2 regions of the Colwellia sp. BRX8-5 genome follow, and region 2 is predicted to be linked to the other one. Evidence: riboswitches for the same ligand, from Rfam matches in the RefSeq annotation. Region 2 holds a riboswitch; the other holds the start of a gene.
The links. A riboswitch is a leader RNA that binds a small molecule or an ion and turns the genes downstream of it on or off. The one in region 2 is predicted to bind cyclic di-GMP.

Region 1: it holds a riboswitch for cyclic di-GMP, as region 2 does, so the genes downstream of both, H4J62_RS17415 (DUF3718 domain-containing protein) here and H4J62_RS16080 (GGDEF domain-containing protein) in region 2, are expected to answer to the same signal.

What each region holds. Positions count from the first base shown of each region.
Region 1 is NZ_JACGVR010000037.1:19,637-23,065, reverse strand. Features, by position in the region: gene H4J62_RS17420 (patatin-like phospholipase family protein) at 209-1,363, opposite strand; gene H4J62_RS17415 (DUF3718 domain-containing protein) at 1,562-1,921, opposite strand; cyclic di-GMP riboswitch class I at 1,985-2,084, opposite strand; gene H4J62_RS17410 (3-oxoacid CoA-transferase subunit B) at 2,333-2,989, opposite strand; gene H4J62_RS17405 (CoA transferase subunit A) at 3,010-3,429, opposite strand, start outside.
Region 2 is NZ_JACGVR010000030.1:40,871-44,299, forward strand. Features, by position in the region: gene recQ (DNA helicase RecQ) at 1-161, shown strand, start outside; gene H4J62_RS16075 (cytochrome c) at 232-531, opposite strand; gene H4J62_RS16080 (GGDEF domain-containing protein) at 782-1,783, opposite strand; cyclic di-GMP riboswitch class I at 2,014-2,096, opposite strand; gene H4J62_RS16085 (hypothetical protein) at 2,256-3,429, shown strand, end outside.

The DNA.
Region 1 (3,429 bases), on a different contig from region 2:
AGATTAGTATAACGAGCAGGACATTTTATCCAAGAGAGGGGTAACTTATTTCTTGGTTGTCCGCAGTGTTGTTAGGTCTAGATGAGTATAACGAGCAGGACATTTCATCCAAGAGAGGGGGAATTTTTTCTTGGTTGTCCGCAGTGTACTAAGCCAATAAACGCCTTGTTCAACAAGGCGTTTACTTTATTACTTTAGCAATGGATCGCTATTCAAGAGATAAAAATTTTCTAATCGCAGTCTCTTGCTCCATAGCATCTTCAAATCCCAGTTTAATTAACTGCCGACAATAATTTTTTTCAAATAATAAATAACTAACAATACTTGATTCAGAGTCATTAGAGATACCTACGCTGCGTAATAATAAACGTATCGATAGTGGTAGGTCTGAAAAATACTCTACGGCCATGGCATTAAAGTCATGACTGGGATTAAGGAGAAATGATGATATCGGTTTTAAACCATCTTTTTCTTTTCTAAGTTCTGGTGGTATAAGTTTTATTGTTTCATTAATTCGTTCTAGACGTTCAATATCGCTGTGTAATGTATCTGAGAAAATAGTATCAAGTAAATGACCGGCAACAGTAGAGGTTGTCGGAGGATGAGGATTATTCACTTTACTATGAAGTGGTGCTTTAGGTTGATCAACACCAACAATAAACAAATTTTCTCCACCTAAGTGTATCGCAGGGCTTAACGGTGAAAGTTGATGTATAGACCCATCACCATAATGCTCTTGGCGAATTTTGATTGAAGGAAACACAAGGGGAATAGCGGCAGAAGCCATTAAGTGCTCACTATTAATTTGGCAAGGCTCACCACGACGTTTAGCGCGAAACCAAGGAGAAATAGACTCATCAGATTGATAAAAACTAATTGAATCGCCATTACTGTAACTTGATGCAGTAATAGAAACTGCAGATAAATAGCCACGTAAAATATTGGTGTCGATACGTTTAAAGTCGACCACCATATTCAGTAAGTCACGAAGTGGCGCGTTGTTTAGTAAACTACGCGCACTTTTATTGGCATAATCTGCTTGGAAACTTGCCAGCATACCTTTCGCCAAATGTGAGAAAACCCGAATACCATCACTATGGTATATTCGACTGGTATTAATATTCTTCCAAACCCATTCTAATTTTTTTACCCCCAAATGAAAGCATGAAGAATAACAGGCTAGCGCTGTGGTATTTATAGCACCAGCAGAGGTGCCACATATAATGGGAAAGGGGATGCCATGATTTCTAGGGACAAATTTTGATATGGCAGAAAGCACACCTACTTGATAAGCCGCTCGAGCGCCACCGCCAGTAAGTACTAAAGCATTCTTACTGTCTTTATAACTTCTTTTATTCAACATGTATATCGCAGTCTTCTTCGTATAACTTAAGTGTAATCAGTTTTTTAACCTGGTGCTAGCTTAACGAGTCAAAAAATAGATTGAAATGACTAAGGCAAAAAAAAGCCTGCAGAAGCAGGCTTTTTAAAATGACATAGAATTATTATCTAGTAAAACAGTACACTTGATTGAACAAATAACATCTACTAAAAAATAAGTTTAGCTGCTAACGCGTTCGTTAGCTGCGTCTATCAATGGTTGCGATCCGGTTTGCAAAATAGCTAAGTTTTCAGAAACAACTTTCTTTGGTAACTTTGAAATCATCAAAGAACCTGTTTTAACTGAACCATTAGACGATGCAAACGCCAACAGATTCTGTCCATTACACTCAATACCATGAAAGATAGTGCGAATTTTTAATCTATTCGTTTTTAAGAACGAACGCATGCGTTTCTTGTCGTCTGCAGCTACATACTGGCAAACGCTTTGAGCGATGTCAGCAGCTTGTGCTTTCGGCGCCGATACAACAGACGTTAATGTTAAAATAGTGATGGTAGAAGCTAGTAATAATTTTTTCATTTTAGTAACCTTGTAATTAATTTAGTTAGTAAAGGAAAAAACCACGGGATGTACCTTGTATAACGAGGTGACTCCGCTGTCATAGAATTTATATATAAAACATAAATCCCTTAGACCGGTGGTTTTGCGTAACACGATTTCACGTGTTTTGCCTTTTCTTTGTCCCTTTTAGTATTGCGAATTGAGCCAATAAATGCAAGAAAAATGTGTAATACGCTAGTGACATGCGTAAAGAAATTTAATAAAAAAAACACTTTTATCAATTTTTTTTCAAATAGAACATGTGCTTAATCGAATGGTGACTATCAAAACCATTAAGTGAACTTTAATGTAATGTTAAAATATAGAGTAAAAAAAAAGAGCTAAAGCTCTTTTTTTATTTAATCGTATGATTAATATGCCGCTAGGTTATTAAAATTTCATTTCAGGGACATGCTCAGGAACAATTAATTCACCTTCAGTGAGTTTTATTATTTCCTCAATACTGACCCCTGGTGCTCGCTCTAATAAATGAAACTTGCCATCTTTAATTTCGATAAAGGCTAAATCAGTGAGTACTCTTTTAATACAACCCTTACCTGTTAACGGTAAAGTGCAGTTAGATAAAAGTTTTGAAACACCATGTTTAGAAGCGTGAGTCATAGTAACAATAATATTGTCAGCACCCGCAACTAAATCCATAGCACCGCCCATACCTTTAATCAGCTTGCCTGGGATCATATATGAAGCAATGTTACCGTTTACATCGACCTCAAAGGCACCTAGTACTGTTAAGTCGACATGTCCGCCACGTATCATTGCGAATGACTCGGCACTATCAAAGATAGAGGCACCTTTTGCCATCGTGACCGTTTGTTTACCGGCATTAATTAAATCTGCATCAATTTCGTCTTCGGTGGGAAACTGTCCCATGCCAAGTAAACCATTTTCAGATTGAAGCATCACTTCTATTCCCGCAGGAATATAGTTAGCAACTAACGTTGGAATACCTATACCTAAGTTAACGTAATAACCGTCTTGTAATTCTTGTGCTACACGTTGTGCTAGCTGTTCTCTTGTTAAAGCCATTGTTTAGTCTCCGGAATTATTTATGACTGAGCAGTACGAACAGTTCGTTGTTCAATGCGTTTTTCAAATGTACCTAAAATCAATCGATTAACATAGATACCTGGTGTATGGATTTGGTCTGGGTCTAGCTCGCCAGGTTCAACTATCTCTTCAACTTCAACGACGGTAATTTTGCCTGCCGTTGCTGCCATAGGATTAAAGTTACGTGCTGTTTTTCTAAAAACCAAATTACCGTAACGGTCGGCTTTCCAGGCTTTAACAATTGCAAAGTCACCTTTAATTGCGGGCTCAAGGATATACATTCTACCGTCTATTTCACGCTCTTCTTTACCTTCTGCTACCGGTGTTCCATAACCTGTTGCCGTAAAAAAAGCAGGTATACCAGCACCACCAGCTCGCATTTTTTCAGCTAAAGTGCCTTGTGGTGTGAGTTCTACTTC
Region 2 (3,429 bases):
TTGCGCCATTCATTGTTTTCAATGATGCAACGTTGTCAGAGCTTGCGCGTATAAAGCCAAAAACATCACAACAAATGCTAAATATTAATGGTATTGGTGATACAAAACTTGCCCGTTATGGACATGACTTTTTGCAAGTTATTCAACAGCATAATGCTTAAAAAAAAACGCTCAATTGAGCGTTTTTTAATATTATTTTTGATGAACCAGGTTCAACAATAACTACTGAGTTTATTTTAAACTAGCGTAATAAGCCGAAATATTTGCGATATCTTCATCACTTAAACCCATAGCCATAGGTCCCATAACAGGATCTTTACGTTTACCCGCTTTAAAGTCTTTCAACTGTTTAGCAAGATAAGCTTCTTTTTGACCAGCAAGGTTTGGGTACATAGGTACCGCAGAGATACCAGCAGCACCATGACAAGCAGCACACATACCAGTTTTTGCTTTACCAGCAGCAGCATCACCAGCAAAAACAGGAGACGCCATCATTAAAGTAGCAGCAACAGCTAAAGTAATTTTTTTCATAAATTATTTCTCTCTTAGTCGTTAGGAATTTTACACTGCATTCAGTATATGAGAAAACAAGGAGGCTGTCGTCGACTATTTTTAGCTAAGCACTCGCAATGTAATCTTCTTTGATTTACCACCGAGTATATTAAGATTATTACCGATTATATTGAGTAAAGTTGGGCATACTATCACTGATATTATTTATTGAAATGAAAATATCAGCGAGAGAAAAATGTCATCAAGCAAAAAGAATCTTGTTGAGCGATTAAGAACTTAATGTATTATTTTTTTTGTATAAATCGGGTAGTAACAGACGTGATTTTTTTAAGATACTGCTGGCATTTTCAGCAATATTAAAGGTGTCTACACCAGTAGACAATGTCATTTGAGGTAATCTAATACCAGACTTACTACTAACAAAGCGAAGCTTTTCAACGCCATGTGTTATTTTACTGGCAATTTCTCGAGCACTTTCTTTGTCAATATCAGGTAACAGAATTAAAAATTCATCGCCACCTGAACGTATTGGTAGACCGCTGCCATCAACATAACTACTCACTTTACTGGCTATTTTTGATAAGAGAACATCACTTATTAAATGACCGAATTGCAGATTAACTTCTGAAATTTGATCAACACAGACGACAATTGCGGCAACTTGCCGACTTGGATCTTCTGTTAGCCATAAATCTAAATGCTTAGACATAGCTTTACGATTATAAAGACCGGTAAGTGGATCCATGTAAATTTCTTCACGTACTTCTTTTAATTCAACTTTTAACGCCTGGGTCTTTTTACGGGTAAAAGAAATATGTTCAGCAAATTTTTGTTGGTGTAGTTTAAAGGCTTTAGATGCCTGGCGAATACTATTTACCGCAACGACTATTTTTTCTTTATCGGCAGATTGTAGATCAGAAATATTGCTGTCTAGCGTGGTAATAAGTTTATTAATACTCTGCGATGATTTTTGGCTGTTTTTTTCAACATGGGTGACAACGTCATCAAGGTCGTCAATGAGTTCATCTCTGAATTTACTTTGGCCTAAAATGAATTGACGATAGTTTTCTTCAATGAAAAAATCATCAAGCTTTTTACCCGTGGCAAGTTTATTTTCAATGGCAGTATTAAGAAGAATGTTTTTTTTATTAATATATTCGTAGCTAACTGAATAATTAATTGGGCTGACAGGTAAAAACCATCGCTGTAATTGTTTTACGGCCATGTTCATTTTTAGTTCAGCTTGTTTTATGGAATCATGATACTTCATTGTTCCATCTCAATTTTTACACCCAATTAACAATATCAATAGACCATTTTCTAGTATAAACAAGTAAAGTACCACATATATTTTTTGTCTATAAAAAACATATATTTAGTTATATAGTATTTTAAATGAAGGTAATATATGACAGAAAATAATTAAAAAGAAGGGAAGGACCGCAAAGTATACCGAAAGCAAACTGTTCAAAATAAAGACAAGCCCCCACTATATCTATACTTGGCAGTTCCGCTATCCTAGGTTTCCCCTTAGACCGGTAACTTTGCGTCTCTAGCTTTCACTAGATTTGCCCTTTTCGAGTTTTAGAAACTCTAAATTCATTATAAGCGTTGAACTATGCTTGTAAACCTTTATTATGAATAATTTGTTGAACCGTAACGAAAGCCTATAAGTAATAGATAAATTTATAGGTTATGGCTGATCACTCTACTGATCATTAGATAAAGGATTTTAGTTAATAATGCCCTGTAAACTGTTGTTGATCCTTTGTTTTTTTATAGCCCCTTTATTTTGTTTTGCCAATGATGCTTTAAACGTTGAGCAAAACATTAAAGATGTTGAACGCTATTTTTTACAAGACGCTGAAAACCTTCCCTACGAAGAGATCATTACACTTTCAAAAAAAATTTTGGGGTCTCAAGAAAATTATACCGTCCAAATTCGTGGGAAAACCTTCATCCTTCTTGCTGATGTTGCCAATAATAAAGGTGAAAATAGCGAAGCATTTCATTTTGCGCAAGATGGAATTTCTCTGCAAGGACTCGAACCAGCCATAAAGTTTAATTTATTACTGAAAGTTGCAGATGGCTATTTTTTACAGGAGAAGTATGAGCAAACTCAAAATATAGCAACCAATGTCATTTTAATGGCAGATTCTCCACAAGTGCTAAAATATCGTTTAATTGCTTTGAGTTATCGAGCTGTTACCTATGCGTTGCAAAATAAAAACGATTTATCGATGAATGATCTTAATCAAGTTAAGGTGCTGATTTCGGTAAATCCTCAGTATGAGGATCACCTTTGTCTTTTAGAAATTTTAGCAACGGCATATTATTATTTAGGCGATTATCAAACATCGCTAACCATGCAAAATAAGCTATTAACGTTAAAATTTGATTTAGACAAACTGGCTAATATTGACCAAACTTATTTACACTTAGGCCGTGCTTATTTTCAGTTAAATTTATTTGATGATGCTTACAATGCTTTTTGGGAAGCACAAAAACACGGCAAAAATAAAAATGCTCCAATTAGTGCTGCCTATGCTGAATTAGGATTGGCAGAGGTGTTATTAAAGCAGGGAGAATTTAGTGACTCACATAATTGGCTATTATCAGCCAGTGCTACATTTAATGAAAAGAGCTTAAATAAGCCTTATTTAACCTCGTTAATTCTATTAGCAGAGACCTCAAGTCTATTAAACAATAAAGCTGTATATCAACATTACCTTCAATTAGCTGAATTAACTGCTAAACACATAAAGCTATCAAAAAAGCAGGCTAAATTATTACTTTTATTAAGTCATATGTATCAGCAAAACGGTGATTATAAAAATGCGTTAATGGCCCATAAAAATTATCTTGAATTACTTCAACAGTTTCAGAAAAAGGCTGAGCCCTCATTAATTATTGACT